DNA from 2 places in the Heyndrickxia vini genome. Region 1 is predicted to be linked to the other one. Evidence: a T-box and tRNA genes for the amino acid it is inferred to sense, from the RefSeq annotation. Region 1 holds a T-box; the other holds one or more tRNA genes.
What was found. The T-box of region 1 lies ahead of leuS (leucine--tRNA ligase). A T-box ahead of a tRNA ligase gene usually reads a tRNA of that ligase, here a tRNA-Leu.
Positions count from the first base shown of each region.

Region 2: it encodes a tRNA-Leu, which carries the amino acid that the T-box ahead of leuS (leucine--tRNA ligase) is inferred to sense. The anticodon was not compared.

Region 1 is NZ_CP065425.1:1,310,382-1,316,724, forward strand. Features, by position in the region: gene I5776_RS06540 (tetraprenyl-beta-curcumene synthase family protein) at 1-89, shown strand, start outside; gene mnmM (tRNA 5-(aminomethyl)-2-thiouridylate-methyltransferase MnmM) at 147-719, opposite strand; gene I5776_RS06550 (YtzC family protein) at 880-1,155, shown strand; gene I5776_RS06555 (glycogen biosynthesis protein GlgD) at 1,176-1,346, shown strand; gene I5776_RS06560 (MDR family MFS transporter) at 1,559-2,746, shown strand; T-box leader at 2,810-3,040, shown strand; gene leuS (leucine--tRNA ligase) at 3,088-5,502, shown strand; gene I5776_RS06570 (processed acidic surface protein) at 5,724-6,343, shown strand, end outside.
Region 2 is NZ_CP065425.1:88,272-94,614, reverse strand. Features, by position in the region: rRNA gene I5776_RS00505 (23S ribosomal RNA) at 1-1,213, opposite strand, end outside; rRNA gene I5776_RS00500 (16S ribosomal RNA) at 1,403-2,960, opposite strand; tRNA gene I5776_RS00495 (tRNA-Ala) at 3,107-3,182, opposite strand; tRNA gene I5776_RS00490 (tRNA-Pro) at 3,203-3,279, opposite strand; tRNA gene I5776_RS00485 (tRNA-Arg) at 3,287-3,363, opposite strand; tRNA gene I5776_RS00480 (tRNA-Leu) at 3,400-3,488, opposite strand; tRNA gene I5776_RS00475 (tRNA-Gly) at 3,499-3,573, opposite strand; tRNA gene I5776_RS00470 (tRNA-Leu) at 3,591-3,672, opposite strand; tRNA gene I5776_RS00465 (tRNA-Lys) at 3,683-3,758, opposite strand; tRNA gene I5776_RS00460 (tRNA-Thr) at 3,773-3,848, opposite strand; tRNA gene I5776_RS00455 (tRNA-Val) at 3,869-3,944, opposite strand; rRNA gene rrf (5S ribosomal RNA) at 3,957-4,073, opposite strand; rRNA gene I5776_RS00445 (23S ribosomal RNA) at 4,148-6,343, opposite strand, start outside.

The DNA of each region.
Region 1 (6,343 bases):
GAGCATACCGAAGAATAAAAAGCTTAATCCCGACTGGGATATTAAAAGCTTTGTTAAAAACGAAAAAAAGAAGTGCAGAGTTAAACTAAGAAAAGCGGAAGCTAGGCGCTGTAGCTGGAAAGCAAGAAAACGATAACCGATTGTGGTTATCGTTTTTCAATGGCGATAATAAATGGAGGGTTATTCTTTTGATTAATGAATTCATATTTTAAGACGTGTGCCTCTTTTTGATCAATACTTTTTACAAAATTCAATACTTCATCTCTTTCAATCGCGCCTTCTGGATGGCCATGGTAAATGACAACAACAAGAATAGCTTCAGGCCTCATTATTTCTAATAGTTGTTTAATTGCCGAAATAGTTGTTGAGGATTGTGTAACAATCTGTTTATCACCACCAGGCAAATAACCTAAATTAAAGATTGCGGCAGAAATGTTACCAAAAAGGTGTGGTGGAATGGTTTCTTTAATCGTTTCATGTCCTTTGTTAAAAAGTGTAATATTGGTTAATAGATTTTTTTTATCTAAATAATTTTTAGCGTGGTTCAGTGCTTTTTCCTGTATATCAAACCCATAAACATGTCCATTTTGTCCAACAAGTTTTGCTAAAAACTCCGTATCATAGCCGTTGCCCACAGTAGCGTCCACGACCGTATCATTAGGTGAAATAGCTTTTTCGAGTAAAGAATGAGCAAATTCTAAAATTTTATGTAGTTTCACGACAGCACCTCTAGTTTCCATCAAAAATTTCTTTAACGATACAAGTCTAAATTATTTCCTCGAAATTGCCAACATAGTCCGTATCCAATTGAACAAAATAATGTTGAGGCATGCAATAGCAATGCCTTAATGCTCCGTAATGTAAAAGGAGGAGTCTGAATTGGCAACGAGACAATCTGTTGGGGAACGTATTCAACGATGTGAAGAAGCTATAAGCTATGCAAAAGAACAGTTTATCGAAGGAAGTAGACAGGAACATTACTATGATAACGAATATCAATATGCAATGCAGCAACTGGAAGGTTCATACAATGAATTAGCCCAGCTTGCAAATAGTGCCAATTCCCAACAAAGGGAACAATTACATCGTATGAGATTACAGATTCAACAATTGCAAAATCAAATGACTCTTTTAAATCATGATCGACCACAATAATTATTTTTACGGAGGTAATCATGGCTAAGCGATCGAAGCAAAATAATCCAGAGCAAAAAACAAAAAATGGCATAAATAATCAAGATATGGAAGTTGGTCAAGATTACGATCCGGTTAAAGAAGTAAAGAAGCAAAATTCCAAAAAGAGTCAGCCTATACGATCAAAACAACATATCGAAAATCCGGATTAAACTAGTGATAGTAATGAAAGGAGTGAGCGATAGCTCGCTCTTTTTTACATTTCTGTCCGGATTCTGCGCCTAACAAGGCGCTTCCATCTTTCTAATGATTAACAGAATATTATGTGTATGCCTTTTTGAGATTTGCCTCTTGAAGCTGCTTATGAAAAGAAATAAAATGATGTAGGTAATGCAAAATTTTAGGGGGAAAGGGAGCGTTTTTCATGCCTAGATCCTTATGGCTATTAGTGATCGGTATGATGGTGAATGTAACAGGCTCTTCTTTTTTATGGCCGTTAAATGCTATCTATATTCATGATCACTTGGGGAAATCACTATCGGTTGCAGGAGTCGTTTTAATGCTAAATTCGGCTGCAAGCGTAATAGGAAATTTAATTGGTGGAAACTTATATGATAAAATTGGCGGATATCGTTCGATTTTACTTGGAATAATGATTACAATCTTCTCTTTAATCGGAATGACTTTTTGGCATGGATGGCCGTTATATCCAATCTTTTTAACAATTATTGGGCTTGGAGCGGGTATCATTGTACCAGCGATGTTTGCGATGGCAGGTGCGGTCTGGAAAGAAGGGGGAAGAAAAGCTTTTAATGCCGTTTATATTGCGCAAAATTTTGGTGTTGCAGTAGGTTCGGCACTTGGTGGTTTTGTTGCGTCTTTTTCTTTTGATTATATCTTCCTTGCTAACTTAATTATGTTTATTGTCTTTTTCTTGATTGCCTTTTTTGGTTATCGAAAAATTAACATTGATCGAGGAAACTATACTTCGGTCATTCAAGAGAAAAAAGTTGTGAAGAGCAGAACAAAATTAATTGCCTTGTTGATTTTATGCAGCGGCTACTTATTATGTTGGGTCGGATATGTGCAATGGCAGTCTACGATTTCCACATACACGCAAGAAATAAATATTTCACTTAGACAGTATAGTATGCTGTGGACGATTAATGGCGCATTAATTGTTTTGGGGCAGCCATTATTAAATCCAATCGTAAAGCGGTTTGGAACGAATTTAAAGGCGCCCATCATTACGGGAATCATAATCTTTATGATTTCGTTTGGTATTGCCGGTTATGCATCAGATTTTAAAGGGTTTTTAGCTGCTATGATTATTTTAACGATTGGTGAAATGTTTGTTTGGCCGACTGTGCCAACGATTGCCGATAGTTTGGCTCCAAAAGGAAAAGAGGGATTCTTCCAAGGAATTGTTAATAGTACGGCGACTGGCGGGAGAATGATTGGTCCATTATTGGGTGGAATTTTAGTCGATTTATATTCTATGTCCATATTATTTAAAGCATTGCTAATTTTATTTGTTATATCCATTGTATTATCTTTAATCTATGACCGTCCATTGAAATCAAAAGCGGAGAAACAGTCGATTTCGATGTGAGTTTTAAAAAGGGCTTGAAAGATTGAATAAAATTGGATAAAATGGTGAATACAATTATCAGATATTTAAACGTTGATAAGGATTAGTAATGATGCCCCCTTGATTAAGAGAGTTGGCGGCCGGTGAAAGCTAACCAAGACCATCATGAACTCACCTTAGAGTTGCAAATGTGAACATCCATTTCAGGATTAAGTAGTGTTTGCCGTTTTCCGCGTTAAGGATGAATGAAGTGAGTGGTGTTTACACTAATCTGGGTGGTACCGCGGGAGTTAACTATAACCTCTCGTCCCTTTATAGGGATGAGGGGTTTTTTGTATGAAAAAATTAGGAGGTTGAGATTCATGAGCTTTAATCATCATGAAATTGAAGAAAAGTGGCAAAAGTATTGGGAACAAAACAAAACATTTAAAACAACTGAGGATGAGAATAAGAAAAATTTCTACGCATTAGACATGTTTCCTTATCCGTCTGGGGCGGGCCTGCATGTGGGGCACCCTGAAGGCTATACAGCAACAGATATTGTTTCAAGAATGAAACGTATGCAAGGATATAATGTACTTCATCCAATGGGATGGGACGCTTTTGGATTACCTGCAGAACAATATGCTATTGATACAGGGAATGATCCTGCTGAATTCACAATGCATAATATTGAAACGTTTCGACGTCAAATTAAAGCACTTGGGTTCTCCTATGATTGGGAACGTGAAGTGAATACGACTGATACGGATTATTATAAATGGACACAATGGATTTTCCTTAAGCTGTATGAAAAAGGACTTGCCTACATTGATGAAGTAGCAGTAAACTGGTGCCCAGCTCTTGGTACCGTGCTGGCAAATGAAGAAGTTATTGATGGGAAAAGTGAACGTGGCGGCCATCCCGTAGAACGCCGTCCGATGAAACAATGGATGCTTAAAATAACTGCTTATGCTGATCGTCTGCTAGATGATTTGGATGAGCTTGATTGGCCAGAAAACCTAAAGGATATGCAAAGAAATTGGATTGGTCGTTCAGAAGGTGCAGAGGTTACTTTCAATATTGAAAATACGGAAGAAACATTTACGGTATTTACAACACGCCCTGATACTTTGTTTGGTGCAACATATGCTGTACTTGCTCCAGAACATCCACTAGTTGATGTAATTTCTACGGAAGAACAAAAGTTAGCAATTGCTACATATTTGGAGCAAATTAAATCAAAAAGCGATCTCGAACGAACGGATTTAGCGAAAAATAAAACAGGTGTGTTTACTGGTGCTTACGCAATTAACCCAGTTAATAATGAAAAAATGCCAATTTGGATCGCGGATTATGTATTAATGAGCTACGGTACAGGTGCCATTATGGCGGTCCCTGCACATGATGAAAGGGATTACGAGTTTGCGAAAAAATTTGGTATAGCAATAAAGGCAGTTCTTCAAGGTGGGGATATTGAGAAGGAAGCTTATACTGGTGATGGTGAGCATATTAATTCTGACTTCCTTAATGGCCTTAACAAAGAAGATGCAATCGAAAAAATGATTGCGTGGCTTGAAGAAAAACAGGTGGGAACAAAGAAAATTACCTATCGCCTTCGAGACTGGTTATTTAGTCGTCAACGTTATTGGGGGGAACCAATTCCGATTATTCATTGGGAAGATGGGACAATGACGCCAGTGCCCGAAGACCAACTTCCGTTAACCCTTCCTGTAACAAAGGAAATTAAGCCATCTGGCACAGGAGAATCGCCTTTAGCAAATATTCAAGACTGGGTAAATGTGGAGGATCCACAAACAGGTAAGAAAGGTAGACGCGAAACGAATACAATGCCACAATGGGCTGGAAGCAGCTGGTATTTCTTGCGCTATGTCGATCCAAAAAATGATAAAGCAATTGCCGATTTTGATAAATTAAAGAAATGGTTACCTGTTGATATATATATTGGTGGACAGGAGCATGCGGTTCTCCATCTTCTATATGCAAGATTCTGGCACAAGTTTTTGTATGATATTGGTGCTGTACCTACGAAAGAACCTTTTCAAAAGTTATTTAATCAAGGGATGATCCTTGGTGAAAATAATGAAAAAATGAGTAAATCAAAAGGGAATGTCGTCAACCCTGATAAAATCATTGATAGTCATGGTGCAGATACGTTACGTCTTTATGAAATGTTTATGGGTCCGTTAGATGCATCGATTGCCTGGTCAACGAACGGATTAGACGGTGCAAGAAGATTCCTTGATCGTATATGGAGACTAATGGTCGATGAAAATGGCCAAATTTCAAATAAAGTCCAAACTGGTAATAGTGAAGTTCTTGAAAAAGTATATCATCAAACTGTTAAGAAGGTTACAGAAGACTACGAAAGTTTAGGCTTTAATACGGCAATTTCACAAATGATGGTATTTATCAATGATGCATACAAAGTGGACGTTTTACCGAAAGCATATATTGAAGGATTTGTTAAATTACTTTCACCAATCTGTCCACATATTTCAGAAGAGCTTTGGAGTAAACTAGGGCATAGTGAAACAATTTCATACGAACAATGGCCAGCTTATGATGAGTCGAAACTTGTTGATTCAGAGGTTGAAATCGTCATTCAGTTAAATGGAAAAGTTTGTTCAAAAATGATGGTATCTCGTGAAACCACTCGTGAACAACTAGAATCAGAAGTAATGAATGATGCTAAAGTCAAAGAATTAATTGAAGGAAAAACGGTGCGAAAAGTGATTGCTGTACCAGGAAAACTTGTAAATATTGTTGCGAATTAAAAAAAGTTGGTGGAAACAGAGGTACATTTATCCAAAGGAGCTTATTATTTCTTTCGTATCCAAAATGCAGAACCCTTTAAATAAAAGGTTCTGCTTATTTTTTTAATTTGAAAAACTTTGGAATTATAATACAAAGGTAACCGTATGTCAATTCTACCCAAAAAATTATTTATCGTTTATTGTAAAAAGGTTCATAATTGACATCTAGGGGGAGCAAGAAATTGAAAAGATTTTTATTATTCATTGCAGTCGTTTTTCTTTGTTTTACAACTTTACCTAAAATAAGTTTTGCCGCACCAAATAAAACGGAGCTTCAAACGTATTTGGAAAGTATCGATATGTCCGAAAAAGATTTAAATGAGCATTTGGAGTATTTTTACAATACATCAATCCAATCTTTTTCAACTGTAAACGATATTAAAAAACTAGTGGGTGAGCCGCTTTCAGAAAGTAATTTGCAAAATTTGATAAAAAAATATCAGTTTAAAGATGAATCTGATGTTAAGAATTTTTTAGTTAAGAACGGAGAAATGGAAAAAAACGATAATATTTATGATGTCTACCATTTTACCAATGCCCTTGACGATGCTATTTCTTTCTATATTGGAACACCAATTACAGATAAAAACCTTAATGAATTATTGAAAGAGTATGATATGACATACGATGAAATGGTAGATTTATTGAAAAGTAATGGTGATTCAATTGATAACTATGAATTCATTGAGGACCTTGAAGATGCACTTATCTCTTATTCAGATGATTCGATTTCAGATATCTTTTCCGGTATTTTTGAAGAGATTGGCATTACTGATGAAGAAGTAGGGAATTTACTTAATCA
Region 2 (6,343 bases), 1.2 Mb from region 1:
TACGTTTAGCCCCGGTACATTTTCGGCGCAGAGTCACTCGACCAGTGAGCTATTACGCACTCTTTAAATGGTGGCTGCTTCTAAGCCAACATCCTGGTTGTCTAAGCAACTCCACATCCTTTTCCACTTAACGTATACTTTGGGACCTTAGCTGGTGGTCTGGGCTGTTTCCCTTTTGACTACGGATCTTATCACTCGCAGTCTGACTCCTAAGGATAAGTCATTGGCATTCGGAGTTTGTCTGAATTCGGTAACCCGATGAGGGCCCCTAGTCCAAACAGTGCTCTACCTCCAAGACTCTTACCTTAAGGCTAGCCCTAAAGCTATTTCGGAGAGAACCAGCTATCTCCAAGTTCGATTGGAATTTCTCCGCTACCCACACCTCATCCCCGCACTTTTCAACGTGCGTGGGTTCGGGCCTCCAGTAAGTGTTACCTTACCTTCACCCTGGACATGGGTAGATCACCTGGTTTCGGGTCTACGACCTCAAACTCATTCGCCCTATTAAGACTCGCTTTCGCTGCGGCTCCGCCTCTTCAGCTTAACCTCGCTTGAAATCGTAACTCGCCGGTTCATTCTACAAAAGGCACGCTATCACCCGGCGTCTTTCCGAAGGAAATACGCATAGGGCTCTAACTACTTGTAGGCACACGGTTTCAGGTTCTCTTTCACTCCCCTCCCGGGGTGCTTTTCACCTTTCCCTCACGGTACTGGTTCACTATCGGTCACTAGGGAGTATTTAGCCTTGGGAGATGGTCCTCCCTGCTTCCGACGGGATTTCACGTGTCCCGCCGTACTCAGGATCCACTCTGGAGGGAACGAAGTTTCAACTACAGGGTTGTTACCTTCTTTGACGGGCCTTCCAGACCTCTTCATTTACTTCGTTCCTTTGTAACTCCGTATAGAGTGTCCTACAACCCCAAGAGGCAAGCCTCTTGGTTTGGGCTTCTTCCGTTTCGCTCGCCGCTACTCAGGAAATCGCGTTTGCTTTCTCTTCCTCCGGGTACTTAGATGTTTCAGTTCCCCGGGTCTGCCTTCCATACTCTATGTATTCAAGTAAGGATACTACCCCATTACGGGCAGTGGGTTCCCCCATTCGGAAATCTCCGGATCAAAGCTTGCTTACAGCTCCCCGAAGCATATCGGTGTTAGTCCCGTCCTTCATCGGCTCCTAGTGCCAAGGCATTCACCGTGCGCCCTTACTAACTTAACCTAAAAAGGTTGTTTATTACTTACTTAATGGATTCATCCATAAAGTGGCGATTCTCGGTTATTACTTGGTTATTTCTCATTTTATCTAGTTTTCAAGGAACAATTAGTTTGAAAGGAATTAACCTCTCAAAACTGAACAAAACGAAAGCGTCTTTTTGTAACCACGTCAGTGGTCTTCCATATTCCTTAGAAAGGAGGTGATCCAGCCGCACCTTCCGATACGGCTACCTTGTTACGACTTCACCCCAATCATCTGTCCCACCTTCGGCGGCTGGCTCCAAAAGGTTACCTCACCGACTTCGGGTGTTACAAACTCTCGTGGTGTGACGGGCGGTGTGTACAAGGCCCGGGAACGTATTCACCGCGGCATGCTGATCCGCGATTACTAGCGATTCCGGCTTCATGTAGGCGAGTTGCAGCCTACAATCCGAACTGAGAATGGTTTTATGGGATTGGCGTAACCTCGCGGTCTAGCAACCCTTTGTACCATCCATTGTAGCACGTGTGTAGCCCAGGTCATAAGGGGCATGATGATTTGACGTCATCCCCACCTTCCTCCGGTTTGTCACCGGCAGTCACCTTAGAGTGCCCAACTAAATGCTGGCAACTAAGGTCAAGGGTTGCGCTCGTTGCGGGACTTAACCCAACATCTCACGACACGAGCTGACGACAACCATGCACCACCTGTCACTCTTGTCCCCGAAGGGAAATCCCTATCTCTAGGGAGGGCAAGAGGATGTCAAGACCTGGTAAGGTTCTTCTTCGCGTTGCTTCGAATTAAACCACATGCTCCACCGCTTGTGCGGGCCCCCGTCAATTCCTTTGAGTTTCAGCCTTGCGGCCGTACTCCCCAGGCGGAGTGCTTAATGCGTTAGCTGCAGCACTAAAGGGCGGAAACCCTCTAACACTTAGCACTCATCGTTTACGGCGTGGACTACCAGGGTATCTAATCCTGTTCGCTCCCCACGCTTTCGCGCCTCAGCGTCAGTTACAGACCAAAGAGCCGCCTTCGCCACTGGTGTTCCTCCACATCTCTACGCATTTCACCGCTACACGTGGAATTCCGCTCTTCTCTTCTGCACTCAAGTCTCCCAGTTTCCAATGACCCTCCACGGTTGAGCCGTGGGCTTTCACATCAGACTTAAGAAACCGCCTGCGCGCGCTTTACGCCCAATAATTCCGGACAACGCTTGCCACCTACGTATTACCGCGGCTGCTGGCACGTAGTTAGCCGTGGCTTTCTGGTTAGGTACCGTCAAGGTACCGCCCTATTCGAACGATACTTGTTCTTCCCTAACAACAGAGTTTTACGATCCGAAAACCTTCATCACTCACGCGGCGTTGCTCCGTCAGACTTTCGTCCATTGCGGAAGATTCCCTACTGCTGCCTCCCGTAGGAGTCTGGGCCGTGTCTCAGTCCCAGTGTGGCCGATCACCCTCTCAAGTCGGCTACGCATCGTCGCCTTGGTGAGCCGTTACCTCACCAACTAGCTAATGCGCCGCGGGTCCATCTGTAAGTGGTAGCTAGTGCCACCTTTCAATTCTTCTTCATGCGAAGAAAAAAGTTATCCGGTATTAGCCCCGGTTTCCCGGAGTTATCCCAGTCTTACAGGCAGGTTACCCACGTGTTACTCACCCGTCCGCCGCTAATCATCGTAGGAGCAAGCTCCCACAAAGATTCGCTCGACTTGCATGTATTAGGCACGCCGCCAGCGTTCGTCCTGAGCCAGGATCAAACTCTCCAAAAAGATGTTTGATATAGCTCTAGTTTAAAAATAAATTAATTGACGTTTCGTTTTGTTCAGTTTTCAAAGATCAATTTTTCAAAGACAACTTTTATAATTTATCATTATTAAGTTTCTTTGTCAATAACTTTTTTCATTAAAATATCTTATGGTGGAGCCTAGCGGGATCGAACCGCTGACCTCCTGCGTGCAAAGCAGGCGCTCTCCCAGCTGAGCTAAGGCCCCATATTAGTTTTTGTATATAATGGTCGGGAAGACAGGATTCGAACCTGCGACCCCTTGGTCCCAAACCAAGTGCTCTACCAAGCTGAGCTACTTCCCGTACTTAATGGCGCGCCCGAGAGGAGTCGAACCCCTAACCTTTTGATCCGTAGTCAAACGCTCTATCCAATTGAGCTACGGGCGCATATAATGAAAGTTATTTCGCTTCGCAAAAAAACTTTGGTGCCGAGGACCGGAATCGAACCGGTACGGTAGTCACCTACCGCAGGATTTTAAGTCCTGTGCGTCTGCCAGTTCCGCCACCCCGGCAAGGGTTGTCTGGAGCGGAAGACGGGATTCGAACCCGCGACCCCCACCTTGGCAAGGTGGTGTTCTACCACTGAACTACTTCCGCGACTTAATTAGTTATAATGCGGGTGAAGGGAGTCGAACCCCCACGCCTTGCGGCGCCAGATCCTAAGTCTGGTGCGTCTGCCAATTCCGCCACACCCGCGTAAATTTAATGGTGAGCCATGAAGGACTCGAACCTTCGACCCTCTGATTAAAAGTCAGATGCTCTACCGACTGAGCTAATGGCTCATTTCTTTTAAAAATGGTGCCGGCCAGAGGACTTGAACCCCCAACCTACTGATTACAAGTCAGTTGCTCTACCAATTGAGCTAGGCCGGCATATTACTATTTTGTTAATATGGTGGAGGATGACGGGATCGAACCGCCGACCCCCTGCTTGTAAGGCAGGTGCTCTCCCAGCTGAGCTAATCCTCCATTTATTATACAGCCTGGCAACGTCCTACTCTTGCAGGGGGAGAGCCCCCAACTACCATCGGCGCTGAGAAGCTTAACTTCCGTGTTCGGGATGGGAACGGGTGTGACCTTCTCGCCATAATTACCAGACTATAAAAATTTTAGGGTTTGTTCCCTCAAAACTAGATAGATGAGAAATACTTCGTAATAACATTGAATCAAATTAGGATAAGTCTTCGACCGATTAGTATTCGTCAGCTCCATGTGTCGCCACACTTCCACCTCGAACCTATCAACCTGATCATCTTTCAGGGGGTCTTATTTAGATAAACTAAGGGAAATCTCATCTTGAGGGGGGCTTCATGCTTAGATGCTTTCAGCACTTATCCCTTCCGCACATAGCTACCCAGCGATGCCTTTGGCAAGACAACTGGTACACCAGCGGTGCGTCCATCCCGGTCCTCTCGTACTAAGGACAGCTCCTCTCAAATTTCCTACGCCCACGACGGATAGGGACCGAACTGTCTCACGACGTTCTGAACCCAGCTCGCGTACCGCTTTAATGGGCGAACAGCCCAACCCTTGGGACCGACTACAGCCCCAGGATGCGATGAGCCGACATCGAGGTGCCAAACCTCCCCGTCGATGTGGACTCTTGGGGGAGATAAGCCTGTTATCCCCGGGGTAGCTTTTATCCGTTGAGCGATGGCCCTTCCATGCGGAACCACCGGATCACTAAGCCCGACTTTCGTCCCTGCTCGACTTGTAGGTCTCGCAGTCAAGCTCCCTTGTGCCTTTACACTCTGCGAATGATTTCCAACCATTCTGAGGGAACCTTTGGGCGCCTCCGTTACCTTTTAGGAGGCGACCGCCCCAGTCAAACTGCCCGCCTGACACTGTCTCCCACCCCGATCAGGGGTGCGGGTTAGAATTTCAATACAGCCAGGGTAGTATCCCACCGACGCCTCCACCGAAGCTGGCGCTCCGGCTTCAAAGGCTCCTACCTATCCTGTACAAGCTGTACCAAAATTCAATATCAGGCTGCAGTAAAGCTCCACGGGGTCTTTCCGTCCTGTCGCGGGTAACCTGCATCTTCACAGGTACTATAATTTCACCGAGTCTCTCGTTGAGACAGTGCCCAGATCGTTGCGCCTTTCGTGCGGGTCAGAACTTACCTGACAAGGAATTTCGCTACCTTAGGACCGTTATAGTTACGTAGCCGTTTACTGGGGCTTCAATTCAAAGCTTCGCTTGCGCTAACCTCTCCTCTTAACCTTCCAGCACCGGGCAGGCGTCAGCCCCTATACTTCGCCTTGCGGCTTCGCAGAGACCTGTGTTTTTGCTAAACAGTCGCCTGGGCCTATTCACTGCGGCTCTCTCGGGCTTGCACCCTAACAGAGCACCCCTTCTCCCGAAGTTACGGGGTCATTTTGCCGAGTTCCTTAACGAGAGTTCTCTCGCTCACCTTAGGATTCTCTCCTCGCCTACCTGTGTCGGTTTGCGGTACGGGCACCTTTCACCTCACTAGAGGATTTTCTAGGCAGTGTGGAATCAGGAACTTCGGTACTATATTTCCCTCGCCATCACAGCTCAAGGTACATGGTGACGGGATTTGCCTCGTCACCCCTCTAACTGCTTGGACGCGCTATTCCAGCAGCGCGCTTACCCTATCCTCCTGCGTCCCCCCATCGTTCAAACGGTGAAGAGGTGGTACAGGAATATCAACCTGTTGTCCATCGCCTACGCCTTTCGGCCTCGGCTTAGGTCCCGACTAACCCTGAGCGGACGAGCCTTCCTCAGGAAACCTTAGGCATTCGGTGGAAGGGATTCTCACCCTTCTTTCGCTACTCATACCGGCATTCTCACTTCTAAGCGCTCCACCAGTCCTTACGGTCTAGCTTCTCAGCCCTTAGAACGCTCTCCTACCACGGACACCAGACGGTGTCCATCCACAGCTTCGGTGATACGTTTAGCCCCGGTACATTTTCGGCGCAGAGTCACTCGACCAGTGAGCTATTACGCACTCTTTAAATGGTGGCTGCTTCTAAGCCAACATCCTGGTTGTCTAAGCAACTCCACATCCTTTTCCACTTAACGTATACTTTGGGACCTTAGCTGGTGGTCTGGGCTGTTTCCCTTTGACTACGGATCTTATCACTCGCAGTCTGACTCCTAAGGATAAGTCATTGGCATTCGGAGTTTGTCTGAATTCGGTAACCCGATGAGGCCTTAGTCCAAACAGTGCTCTACCTCCAAGACTCTTACCTTAAGGCTAGCCCTAAAGCTATTTCGGAGAGAACCAGCTATCTCCAAGTTCGATTGGAATTTCTCCGCTACCCACACCTCATCCCCGCACTTTTCAACGTGCGTGGGTTCGGGCCTCCAGTAAGTGTTACCTTACCTTCACCCTGGACATGGGT